DNA from 4 places in the Gynuella sp. genome. Region 2 is predicted to be linked to each of the others. Evidence: predicted binding sites of a transcription regulator. Region 2 holds the regulator's gene; each other region holds the start of a gene.

What was found. The regulator LexA, encoded in region 2, represses DNA repair genes until DNA is damaged. The targets are predictions, from matches to a motif close to TACTGTNTANNTANACAGTA.
Positions count from the first base shown of each region.
Region 1: ACQY6I_RS23270 (lecithin retinol acyltransferase family protein) is a predicted target of LexA. The motif match lies at 1,478-1,497, and genes of this name have one in related genera.
Region 3: imuA (translesion DNA synthesis-associated protein ImuA) is a predicted target of LexA. The motif match lies at 1,729-1,748, and genes of this name have one in related genera.
Region 4: ACQY6I_RS18140 (YebG family protein) is a predicted target of LexA. The motif match lies at 2,117-2,136, and genes of this name have one in related genera.

Region 1 covers NZ_JBNKSF010000061.1:55,267-58,420, reverse strand. The annotation lists gene istB (IS21-like element helper ATPase IstB) at 1-655, shown strand, start outside; gene ACQY6I_RS23270 (lecithin retinol acyltransferase family protein) at 738-1,226, opposite strand; gene ACQY6I_RS23265 (helix-turn-helix domain-containing protein) at 1,729-2,115, shown strand; gene ACQY6I_RS23260 (antitoxin) at 2,164-2,400, shown strand; gene ACQY6I_RS23255 (hypothetical protein) at 2,429-3,154, opposite strand, start outside.
Region 2 covers NZ_JBNKSF010000019.1:83,721-86,874, reverse strand. The annotation lists gene ACQY6I_RS07575 (DUF2835 domain-containing protein) at 1-150, shown strand, start outside; gene ACQY6I_RS07570 (quinone-dependent dihydroorotate dehydrogenase) at 230-1,246, shown strand; gene lexA (transcriptional repressor LexA) at 1,465-2,070, opposite strand; gene ACQY6I_RS07560 (alpha/beta hydrolase) at 2,276-3,142, shown strand.
Region 3 covers NZ_JBNKSF010000037.1:7,241-10,394, forward strand. The annotation lists gene ACQY6I_RS15745 (FAD-dependent monooxygenase) at 1-235, shown strand, start outside; gene ACQY6I_RS15750 (UbiH/UbiF/VisC/COQ6 family ubiquinone biosynthesis hydroxylase) at 232-1,464, shown strand; gene imuA (translesion DNA synthesis-associated protein ImuA) at 1,763-2,404, shown strand; gene ACQY6I_RS15760 (Y-family DNA polymerase) at 2,407-3,154, shown strand, end outside.
Region 4 covers NZ_JBNKSF010000043.1:45,984-49,137, forward strand. The annotation lists gene ACQY6I_RS18130 (threonine/serine exporter family protein) at 1-376, shown strand, start outside; gene ACQY6I_RS18135 (mechanosensitive ion channel family protein) at 929-1,759, shown strand; gene ACQY6I_RS18140 (YebG family protein) at 1,766-2,080, opposite strand; gene ACQY6I_RS18145 (rhamnogalacturonan lyase) at 2,215-3,154, opposite strand, start outside.

The DNA.
Region 1 (3,154 bases), on a different contig from region 2:
AGAACTGGGGTTCGACGAACGGTTCGCGTTACTGGTGGACCGGGAAGCCACCCACCGCCATAACAATAAAATCAGCCGCTTGCTCAAGGTGGCCAACCTCAAACTCCAGGCGTACCCCGAGGATATTGATTACCAGCACCCACGAGGGCTGACGAAAAGCCAGTTGGCCGATCTGCTCAGCAACCAATGGGTACACCAGCACCACAACGTACTCATCACCGGACCAACCGGCTGTGGCAAAACCTACCTCGGCTGTGTACTGGCGACTCAGGCCTGTCGTCATGGCTTATCCGTGCGTTACTTCCGCACCTCACGCCTGATGGAAATGCTTAGCATTGCGCATGGTGACGGTCGCTTTGCGAAGCTCATCCAGCAACTGGCCAAGACGGATCTGCTGGTACTGGACGACTGGGGTCTGGAGAAAATGACGTTGAGCCAGCGCAACGATCTGCTGGAAATCATGGAAGACCGACACGGCCTGAAATCGACACTGATCACCAGTCAATTACCGATCACGCAATGGCACAAGATGATCGGTGATGCCACGCTGGCAGACGCCATTCTGGATCGTCTGCTGCACAACAGTCACAAACTCACACTGAAAGGAGAATCGATGAGAAAGATGATGAGTGAAGTTGATCACTCAGGTTGTTAATATCCACACGAACGCGTTACGGGATTAGGGCGATCAAATAATTCCGGAACGGGTGATCACGTTCGCCAGAATACGCACAGTACTAATATGGCGTTTGCATGCTCATCCTATAGTCGTAATTTCTGACATGATTGTAGATCATGCAACCAATCATGCCGCCTGCAACAGCATATCCTAACCAGTTTTTATTTCCGGCTTTCCAGGCTGCAAAACCAGCGATCAAGGCACCTGCTATGGATGCTTGTATTTGAGGGCTGGAAGAGCGGCCCCATAGCAAATAGCTTGCAATGTGCTCGCAGTTTCGATGGGTTGCTCTATATTTGCGGTTTGCGTTGAGGATTTGATGCAAGCGGTGGCGTAATTGCTCGATATCATCGAATTCCATGCTAACAACCCTAATAGTTTGCCCTTCCGCGTAGGTTTGGATATTTACAACTTCGACATCGTTATTAGGAGAGTTATGAACAACTTGATCTCCCCCCAGATAGACGCCGACATGCTCAATGATTCCTTTGCGGCGATACAGTAAATCGCCAGGTCTTAATTTTGGATACATATTCTTTTTTCCTATTTTGTTACGTTTAACGCATATATACGCTAAACGTAATTGTATTCAAAGTCAATGCTTTGTAATATGCGTTTTTTAATACTTGGCTGGAATCCAGAGCACATAGGCCAATGTGTAGCTGACAGCATTCCTCTGGTGTCTGAAATGGGAGAAGCAAGGCCTTTTCTCTATGCTTGATAAAACCTAAATCCAAGTATTGAGAGATATACTACCGATCATGATGGAAAGGAGGCGTCAGGCCAAAGCAGACCTAATTCGGTATAAAAAAATAGAAAGCTAAAGAATCGAACAAATGACTAAGCACTGGATACCTGTTTATGAATATGAAGCAAAGGTGGGCAACTCTGTGATGGGGTACAGAGTTATGGCTGTGGCCAGAACAAATCATTTTCGGCATCAAGATAGTTATTGCAGGGTATTTCCAACACGCCTTCTCCCTGCCGGCGTTTATAGAAGTGTGTTAATCAGTATGAGTAAAAATGACTGAGCCTAATATGGAAGCTATATGAGTGTAGAACAGACATCCTATTCCGCAGTACTGGGTGTAGTGCTTAGAAATCTTCGGATAGACCATGGGATTGAGCAAAGTGATATGGCTGCACGAATGGGATTGTCCCAGGCAAGTTATAGTCGTTTGGAAGGTGGTATTTCTGTATTTTCTGTCGACCAAATGTATCAAGCTGCTGGTGCACTTTATGTAAGTGATGAAGAAATCAGCAATCGAATATGCCAGACCGTCGCCCATCTTCGGGCCAACGGCGTTAAGATCGTACACCCAGTAAGGAAAAATAGTACGCAGAGCCAGAAAGAGAGTTCCAAAAGTGGAGTGGGAAGTTTTTTGACTGGAGCGACATTGGGCGCGTTGTTGATGGGATTGCTATCCAAGAAATGATCATTTGCCTGTAACTTATTGTTAGAGAGTGTTCCTATGGCGTGGAAAATGGCGAAAGTATTAAGAAGGGGGAAAGACCAATTTGTCATACTGCCGGGAGAATATCAATTTGAAGGTGATGAAGTTTGTATTCGACGAGATTTGAAGATAGGCGATGTCATTTTGTCTAAGAAGCCCATTGACTGGGATAGCTTTTTTCTTGTCCGAGAAAAAGCGAATGAGGGAAGAAGCGATTTTATGAGTGATCGTGTTCAAGGCAAGATTGTTGATAAAGATTTGTTCTGATGAAGGAGTATGTTGATATTGTAATGGCTTACGGTAAAGGTATGAAATATTCCTGCTGACTTAAGACGAGCATTATCCCATCACCATCTCTAGTAAACTCGGAATTCATGATAGTGCTTCTAGTTTGTTTGGTAGTTTTGAAATTATGAAAATACTCCAGAGCTATAGGAATCCATTTGGCCAGAAAATCAGGATCAGACTTTTCATGAGTTAACTGGATTAATTTTTTCTCCAACTGTGTTTTTCTTTTTTTTCTAACCTTTGCCTTGTCAACTTTCGGTATCAAATGAAGCGAGTATTTATTATTTAAGAAGTTAATAAACCCAGTAATAGCAGCTTTCTGACCAGGTGATTCAAGTAGGTATTGGTCTAAGATAGCTTGTGTCGGGTAAGTAGTTTTGAATTTCTCTGTGAGATTGACTAATGCAACAGCTGGAGTCAATGCCAACCGAATGGACCGGATAGTGGTTTTGCCAGCGGATAACCGCTTTTGAAGTTCAGATCCATACTCTGCCAACAATCTGCCGAAAGTAGTATGAGGAGAATATTTTGAAAGGAGGTTCGTAATACGAATTGAGTCTGCGGCATATTCTCTAGCCTGTGGAATCACATGAAGCAAACCTGTCTTTTCCATCCACATCATAATACGCCGTACTCTCCGTAACCTCTCAGGATGAAAATATGAGACTAATGCTTCATAGGAGGGTATTTCTCCCCATTTTTTCTCAACTTCAATAAAAAATGGGATATATCG
Region 2 (3,154 bases):
AATCAGGTCAGAGCCACGGCCAGAGATGGCCGTGTTGTTCGATTTCCAGCTCGTATCTTACAGCCATATGTGACCCGTTCAGGCGTGCAGGGAAGCTTCAGGATCATATTTGACGGACATCATAAATTTCAGAAGATTGAACGTTTATAGCCCGCTCAGTTCGCTTTTCAATATTCAACAGCTGAATGACAGACTATAATCCGCCAAATTTTTCAAAGGGCGGATACCGATGTACGACTTGTTGCGCAAAGGGCTTTTCTTACTTTCACCAGAAACGGCTCATGAAGCCTCCCTTGAACTGCTAGGGGCTGCAGCCCGCTTAAACCTGTCAGGCTGGGTGGGGAATAAGGTTTCTTCAAAACCCGTCCGGGTGATGGGAATTGATTTTCCAAATCCAGTCGGTCTGGCAGCAGGTATGGATAAAAATGGCGAATTTATCGATGGCCTTGCGGCACTGGGATTTGGTTTTATTGAAGTTGGCACAGTCACTCCCAGGCCGCAGCCGGGCAACCCTAAGCCCCGCTTGTTTCGCTTACCGGAAGCCGAGGCTATTATCAATCGCATGGGCTTTAACAACCACGGTATTGATCAATTGATTACCAATGTCCGGCAAAGTCGTTATGACGGAGTACTTGGCATAAACATTGGTAAAAACAAAGATACTGCCAGTGAGCAGGCCGTGGATGACTATTTGACCTGTTTGCGTAAAGCCTATCCGTATGCCTCATACATAACGATCAATATTTCCTCTCCCAATACCCCGGGTCTTCGTGATCTTCAGTTTGGCGATCAGCTGTCCAGTTTGCTGGCGGCACTGAAAGAAGAGCAGCTCCATCTTCAACAACAGATTGGCAAATATGTTCCACTGGCCGTCAAAATTGCACCGGATATGGATGAGGCAGGTATTGAACAAATCGCAGAAACTCTGATTAAGAATGGTATCGATGGCGTGATTGCCACCAATACCACCGTGAGCCGGGAAGGGGTCAAGCACTTGCTGCATGGGCAGGAACAGGGAGGTCTCAGTGGTCTGCCGGTGCTTGATATGGCGACTGAAACCCAGCGTTTAATGGTACAGGCCTTGGATGGCAGGCTGCCTGTAATGGGGGTTGGGGGGATTCTCAATGGCGAACACGCTTCAGAAAAAATACTGGCAGGTGCCGAACTGATTCAGTTGTATACCGGTTTTATCTATCGTGGTCCGAAGTTGATCACCGAGTGTGTAGAGGCGATACGCAATATTTAAGGATGTATTGTGTTAATGCCGAACAGAGCATTATGACCGTGCAACTTTGCAGTATTGTTTGATTAATACATAGGGGATAACACGCGACTATCCCAACAAAGTCAGGTTGGTGCCGATGCAGAAAGCGACCGTCGGTACGTAATAAAAAATCGCTTGCATAAAAAACACGCGCTGAATTTTGATATTCAGCGCATAAAACGAAGTGTTTTGAAAACTGACTAGTGGATTGTGTTTCTCAACACACCCACATATAAGCCCTCAATGGCAAAGTCATCTGATTTCAGGTCAACAAGGATATCATCGTAATCCTCGTTTTCGGCCACCAGAGTGACAGTATTGCGGCTTTTGTAAAACCGTTTGACCGTTACATCATTATTGATACGCGCCACAATGACATCACCGTTTTTGACTTGATCAGTCTTGTGTACTGCTATCAGGTCATCTTCCAGAATACCAATGTTTTTCATGCTAACACCTTTTACGCGCAACAAATAATCGGCTTTTGGATAGAAGAAGCTTTCTGGAAAATTCACCCGGTTCTCGATGTGCTCCGCCGCCAGAATCGGTGAGCCGGCAGCAACACTGCCTACAACGGGTAAACCCGCATCCAGATCTTCAGGCAGACGAATACCTCTGGAGGCACCGGGAATCATTTCAATTGCGCCCTTGCGGGCCAGGGCTTTTAAATGTTCTTCTGCAGCATTGGGTGAACGAAAGCCGAGTTTGGCGGCTATTTCTGCACGGGTAGGGGGCATGCCGTTATCATCCAGATACGATTTGATGAAATCAAAGACCTGTTGTTGGCGGGCGGTAAGCTTTACCATGATGGATTCCTGAATTTTTTTACAGTATTGGAAGTATATACAGCTGCCATTGGCCGTGCAACCTTGTCATCGCACTCCTGTTCGAGGGAAATAGATAAAGATAAACATACAAAATTAGTATTAGTGTTATGGTAAAGCCTTATGTTGATCTCGTTTTTTTGGGACAATGGTCAGCTTTTCGATGTGTTTTGGATTTTCATTTGCGATGAAAAGTAGCAGTCAGCTTTTTCCCGTTACATTATTTAAGGCCGATTTCTGGGAGGGCTATTCTGAAGATGTATATTTGTTAAAGCCTAACAATAGCCCTGATAAAACCGCTGAATTTGCGGTTACCCGTTTGGGCCATCCGGATGTTTGCCGTAATGGGCTGAGCCGTGGGGAGCCTGTCATTCTGTTACACGGTTTGTATGAAAACCGGACCGTCTGGATGTATGAACAACATGAGATGCTGTGCCAGCTGCTGAATGCCGGGGCAGATGTCTGGATCATGGAAATGCGCGGTCATGGCCTCTCCAAAGTCAATCACGATAGCCGTCAGAATCATTGGCGTAATTATGCCCGTTATGATTTACCCGCCTTACAACAGTTTATTCGTGAACAGAATCCGGCCAGACAGACATGGTTGGCCAGGGAGCAGGGGGCGGTTTCGCTGTTGCTGGCACTTGAATATGGTTTGTTGGATAAACAATCGGAGGACCGCTTTTTTGTGACCCGTCTGGGAGATCTTCTGCGTCGGGACTTTCCTGGGCTGATTTTGGCGCGCTCGCTGTTTAATCGAAAATCAAGGTTTATTCCAGCTGGCCGTAATGAATATGAGTCGCGCCTGGCTATCAAACAGATCTGGCGGCAAAAATCATGGTTTACCGGGCCGAAATCCCTCGATGGAAAAACTCCTTTGTTAAAAAGTATGCAGCAAAATCCGCTGTCCAACTTGTTTTATCTGTCGGACATGAATGATCCTCATCAGCGGAAGTTGATCAGCCGCGCAGGTTTTACTGTGGTTGAAGAGAAAGCGTTTTCAGAAGCCTTGTTGGTATCCTTGATAACTAACCCGGTACATAAAGTTGGTTGAGCAGGCTATGGT
Region 3 (3,154 bases), on a different contig from region 2:
GGCTCAACTCGGACAGCTGACGCCACTGTTGCACTATCAACAGCGGATTCAACAGGACCAATTATGGGTCATGGAGTTCTGCGATAAACTGGTTCAGGGCTTTTCACTGCCGGGGCTCAAACCTGTCAGAGCACTGGGGTTGGGCGTGCTCGACCGTCATACGGTCGCTAAAGAACTGTTCAGCCGTTATGCCATGGGGCTGGCAGGTTCCCAATTACATGAGAATAGATTATGAATAATTCGATCGATTTTGAGGTCATTGTCGTCGGCGGTGGCATGGTGGGAGCCAGTCTGGCTTTGGGGGCGGCCAGAGCCGGTCTGTCTGTGGCGATTATCGAAGCTCATTCCCTGAGCCCGATGTCCATGTCTGGCGCTTCCGGGTTTGAGCCAAGGGTCAGTGCCATCAATCATGCGGCCAGAAACTGGCTGAAATATCTTGAGGTCTGGGACGACATCAATCAAGACAGAATATGCAATTATCACCGCATGGAAGTCTGGGAAGCAGATGGCACCGGAGAGGTCTCGTTTGCAGCTCAGTCAATGAACATCGCGGATCTTGGCTGCATTATTGAAAACCAGCAGATCCAGCAGGCACTGGTTAAAGGCATTAGTACCACCTCTGGTATTCGGACCTTCGAAGCACTCTCCGTAACGGCCCTGCATCAACAGGACGACCATATGGGCGTATCGCTCAGCGACGGTTCTTATCTGACCGCCAGACTGGTGGTGGGTGCCGATGGCCACGAATCCAAAATCCGTGAATTGGCCAGCTTTAAAACCAGCGGCTGGGACTATCATCATCAGGCTCTGGTCACTTCGGTCAAAACCGAAAAACCACACCAGTACACAGCCCGTCAGATATTTACTGCAGTCGGCCCACTGGCATTTTTGCCACTGAGTCATGAAGGCATGGATGAACACTGGTGCTCAATTGTCTGGTCAATCAACAGCCATGAAGCCGAGGATATCTTTAATCTGTCGGAAGATGCATTTAAACAACGACTTGCCCGTAGTTTCGAGTCCCGGCTCGGTACAATACAGGAAGTTGATCAGCGCTATCTGATCCCGCTACAACAGCGCTTTGCCCGTTCCTATGTTCAGCCCGGCGTGGCTCTGATCGGCGATGCCGCCCATCGTATTCACCCTCTCGCCGGTCAGGGGGTGAACCTGGGTTTCCTGGATGCAGCAACACTCACTGAAACTCTGACCAAAACCGTCCGCTTAAAACAGTCACCGGGATCACTGTTCTATCTGCGGCAATATCAACGCCAGCGTCAGGCACATAACCTGGCCATGATGGCCGCCATGGAAGGTTTTAAACGTTTATACGAAGCCGATGCTCTGCCGGTTCGCTGGCTTAGAAATCAGGGTATGAAATGCTTTGAGCAATTGCCCTGGTTAAAACATGAATGTGCCAAAGCAGCAGTTGGCCTGATCGGACCGTTACCGGCTGCAATGAGCTAGGGCTTACCAACCTGCCGGAGTCCCGGCAGTGATACCTTGTCAGACAATAACCGCAATTACCCTAAAACAGTGCCCCCCCTCGCAGAGCAGCTTGGAATGGAAACCAGGCTGCGGGTATTCGTGATCCAGCATTATCATTTTCCACGGATGGCAGATCCCGCTTTTCGCATGCGCCTACCTGCTCAACTGGCTTCGTTTATCTCGCTAACCATCACTTTTTACAAAATACACAAATCCAGTCTTGAGAGCCGGTCAATTTTTTTATACTGTATATAAATACAGTATTTGAGATAAACATATGGATCTTCTGCAAACACTGACCGACAGTGGCCAGATATGGTCTGGTAACAACTGGTTGCGCCACAGCACCCGAGCCTGCTCAACAGGTTATTCAGCGCTTGATGCTGAACTGCCAGGTGGAGGCTGGCCACTGGGAGCGGTCACTGAAATTCTGTGTTCTCATCCAGGCCAGGGCGAATTGCGGCTCATCCTGCCGTGTCTGGCAAAACTGGGACAACAGGATGACCGCTGGCAATTCTGGCTCAACCCACCCTACCAACCCCATGGCTTGGGCTTATTACACTGGGGCCTGCAACCGGAGCGTCAATTGATCGTCCGCTGTGAACGCAGTGATGATCTGCTATGGAGCATTGAACAGGCTCTGCTTTCCGGTGGCAGTAATGCGGTTATCGCCTGGGCGGATGCCCTGAACAAAGCCCAGTTAAGACGGATCCAGCTGGCCGCCGAAAAAAATCTGCTCCCCGTTTTTCTGCTCAGACCGTTACGCTATCAGGATGCCCCCTCAACGGCAGCGTTACGCCTCAGCCTGTACAACCAGGGCAGAAATCAGTTGTGTCTGCACATTTTGAAAAGCCGGGGAGCCTGGGCCCGGGAACAACAGATTCTTCCAGTACCGTTGTTTCATGATGCAGAGTGTTGACAGTGTCTTCCCTCTGGCTATTCATCCATTTTCCCAGATTGGCACTGGAGTCTTACTTCCTCAGCAGTGACGGCAGCAAACCACAATTGCTTCTGAACCCTGGCTCCAGAGAAGTATTCCAGTGCAACAGTCTGGCCGAACGACTCGGCATAAAAAACGGGATGAGCACCAGCACGGCTTACTTTCTGCTAGAAGATGCAGAAATCGGCATTTATGACACCCACATTGAATACGAAAACCTGCAGCGGCTGGCTTTGATCGGTTACCGCTATTCCGCCCATGTCAGTCTGGCATCGCCCGATGGCCTGTTGCTGGAAGTTGGTACTATGTTGAAACTATTCAACGGTCTGGATAATTACTGGCAGCAGTTGCAACAGAGTTTTCAACGAGCAGGTTTCACAGCCGTTTATGCTGTGGCACACACAGCCAGGGCAGCCGAAACTCTGGCACGCAATCAAATTTCCTGCTGCAGCACCTGTGCCGATGAAGTCATAGACAAGCTCGATACCTTAACAGTCTTCCAGTTGGATATTGAAACCCGATTGGCACAAAGACTCACATCCATGGGCATACATCATTATCAACAATTACGTCGACTGCCACGCTCTGAACTCGGATATCGGTTTGGTAAAACACTAGTGCATTATCTGAATGCATTGGAAAAAGATCAGACTCTACAACAGAGCTTTATAATTCCAGCACACTTTCGTCACCAAATTGATCTGTTGTATGAGGCAGCATCTGCCAGCC
Region 4 (3,154 bases), on a different contig from region 2:
TCTGGCATATTGCGCCCTCGGGGGGGCACTTGGACACGGGCTGCGCATGCTGTTGCTAACCCAGGGTGGCATGCAGGTTGAGTGGGCGACCTTTACGGCTGCATCCAGCGTCGGCCTGATCGGGGTTTACTGGTCGCAGCGATTGAATGTATCACCCAAGGTATTTACCGTGGCAGCAATGATTCCAATGGTGCCGGGCGTTTACGTATACAAAGCCATGATTGCCATTGTAGAAATCAACCATCGCGGTTTTTCTCTGGAAATCTGGAAAATTTTTGCCGAGAACTTTATCAAAGGCATATCTATCATCGCCGCGCTGGCCATCGGTCTGGCTATGCCAAGCCTGCTGTTTTACCGGCGCAAACCGTTGATTTGAGTTCGAGTACAACGATGTGAAGGACAGACCAGGGATAGGCCTGTCTTGAGAAGTGCTTTGAAGAAAATGACTGACGCCGGTAGTGATTCATCAGAAACATTGGCCATACCCCATAACTCCCACCATCATTGTTTTCAGCGCTTCGCATCGGACAAAAATTTTTGCACCGCAAACTCCTGACTCTGACATTTCAGTAAACATCATAACTATAACAACAAAGTCATTCGCTCTGAGGGCAAGATGCAAACTTGCTGACATTGTTTTTTAGACATCGCTCACATAATGTCATTTTACTGACCCACGACGTGACTTAGCCAACCATCGACAAGGTCTTCAAGTCCCATTGTGATAAGCGCAGTGATAGTAACGACGCAGCATTTCAGACAATGATGTCTAAACTGTAAGTTATTCACCCGTTACAAATCCCTATTGGGTCGTATGTCATCGGACAATCATCAGAGACTGGTGTTTCTGTTATGAGCGCGTTCAGACTATATCGGGCAACCTTATCCACCCTTTTTTGAGCTTTTAAAGGATTTAATACCAAGAATCATGAACAGAATTATTGAGGCAAGTGTTCATTTTATCGATGTCGTGGCAAGCAGAGGAATTCCCGCCACTATTACTCTGATCCTGGCACTCGCGCTATTCCGCTGGGTTCTGCACCGGCAGATCAAGCACCAGGAAAAATTGTCTGATGAGTTAAAACTGCGTTGGACCAACATCGTCAAAAACACCTCCTATCTTGTACTGGTTATCAGTCTGGTACTGATCTGGGCACCTCAGATTCAAACCTTTGCACTGTCACTGACGGCATTTGCCGTGGCCATCGTCATTGCCACCAAAGAACTGATTTTATGTTTCAGTGGCACGATTCTGCGCATGAGCAGCCGACCATTTTCCATCGGCGATATTATTGAGTCAGGGGATTATCTTGGATATGTCGTGGACCAGAATTTTCTAACCACCACATTGAAGGAACTGGAACCGGATTTTTATTCAGCAACCGGTAAAACGCTGATCATTCCCAACAGTCTGTTTTTAAGCGCCGGAATTACCAATCATTCGTTTATCCGGCCATATATGATTCATAGCTTTAATGTTTATCTGGAGCCAAACGCCCGGCAGGTAAATATTTACCACAACCTCCTGAGCACAATTCTGGAAGAATACTGGAGTTCTTTTCAGCAGGAGAACCCCAAATTTCTGGCTCAGATTCGTGGTAAACGTCTGATTCAGCAGGATGCTCTGCCAAAAGTCAGGTTTACCACCAACGACGGTGCCAAGCATAAATTTGTGGTCACGTTTCCGTGTCGGGCTGAAGCCCGTCTGGAGCAGGAACAGGCGATATTAAAACGCCTGTTTGCCACTGAAATACAATGAGAGTGATTATTCACCCACCGCACTAAGATGACTGGAAGACTCTGCCTTTTTTTCCTCTGAAGAGTCTTCCTCCTGTGCCAGCGGTTCGAACAGGACGCTGGTCTTTCCTTTCATCGCAGCGGCCAGAAGTTCAGCATGGCGTGCGAGCAGAATACCGATATCCTCAGATTGTCGTTCACTCAATCCGTCGATTTCACGCCCCACAAAATGACTGATGCCTTCGGCAAGTTCCAACATCTTGTCATAGGCATCTGCTTCTTTCTTACTGGTAAATGTTCTGCTTTCATCACGATCAGACATAAATAAAGTCACCACTGCCATAAATCTTCACTCCTGGTTAAACCGTTCAGACCGAACAACTGTATATTTATACAGATATCCGGTCAAGCATCAATTGGAACGATATCAGGAACCTTTACGACTGCAGATTACCAACGACCATGGCAGCAGCATGACTAAAAGCGAGGCACAACAACCCGAGCACCGTTGGAGTTGGTAACGGTGCCGTCCTGCTCGGTCATTTTAATCCAGTAATAATAGGTTCTACCCCGCTCAGCAGTCGTATCCGTGAAGTTTCGGGTGCTGGCAGATACGATACCGATCCGGGTTCTGCCGGACGGGTTCGAATCGGTATCACGATAGACCTCAAGACCGCGGATATTGGCATTATGAATGTTCCAGCTCAAACTGACAGCACCGTTGTAGACACTGCTGAACAGTTCCACCGATGGTGCCTGAACCGATACCGGATTTAACGCCAGCATTGGGGGTTGCACCATGTCATAACCGAGAAAGAATCCTGGGTGCGGAGGTTGATTATAACCCACGTTCTGCCAGGCCACTGCTGCACGATACTGAGGATCATGCATCAGTGTTCGTAGCCGATAAGGCGACTCATGAGTACTGGTAAACAACAACAAGGCATCGCCACTGTTCGCCCGCCAGATGACTTCTTCACGCCAGTCCCCAAGAATGTCTGCAGAGAGTACCGGTGTGGCTTTGGTAGAATTGTTGGAAGACACTGACCAGTTTCCGGCGGCCAGCAACGTCGACATAGACGAGTTGTAGTAATTCCATTTGCTGATCGTGGTGCCATCCAGCAACTCCCGTCCCAGATCACCATCCCAATAGACACCAAAGTTCATGGCAGAAGGGCGCGAGTTGGTAATCAGGTTGCCACTGGAAGAACGCAGACCACCACGACTGGCCCAGGCTTCGTAACCGGGATAACGGGGGTCGATGTCCATGGCCACTCCACGACCGACATCAGCACGTTCACCCGAGACTCCCCAGATGATTTCACCGGTGGCGGCGTTATGCATTTCTGAACCGTGATTGCCATACATCGAGGGCGTTTCATGCACCATGTAAACTTCCAGCCCCGGATAATCCGGC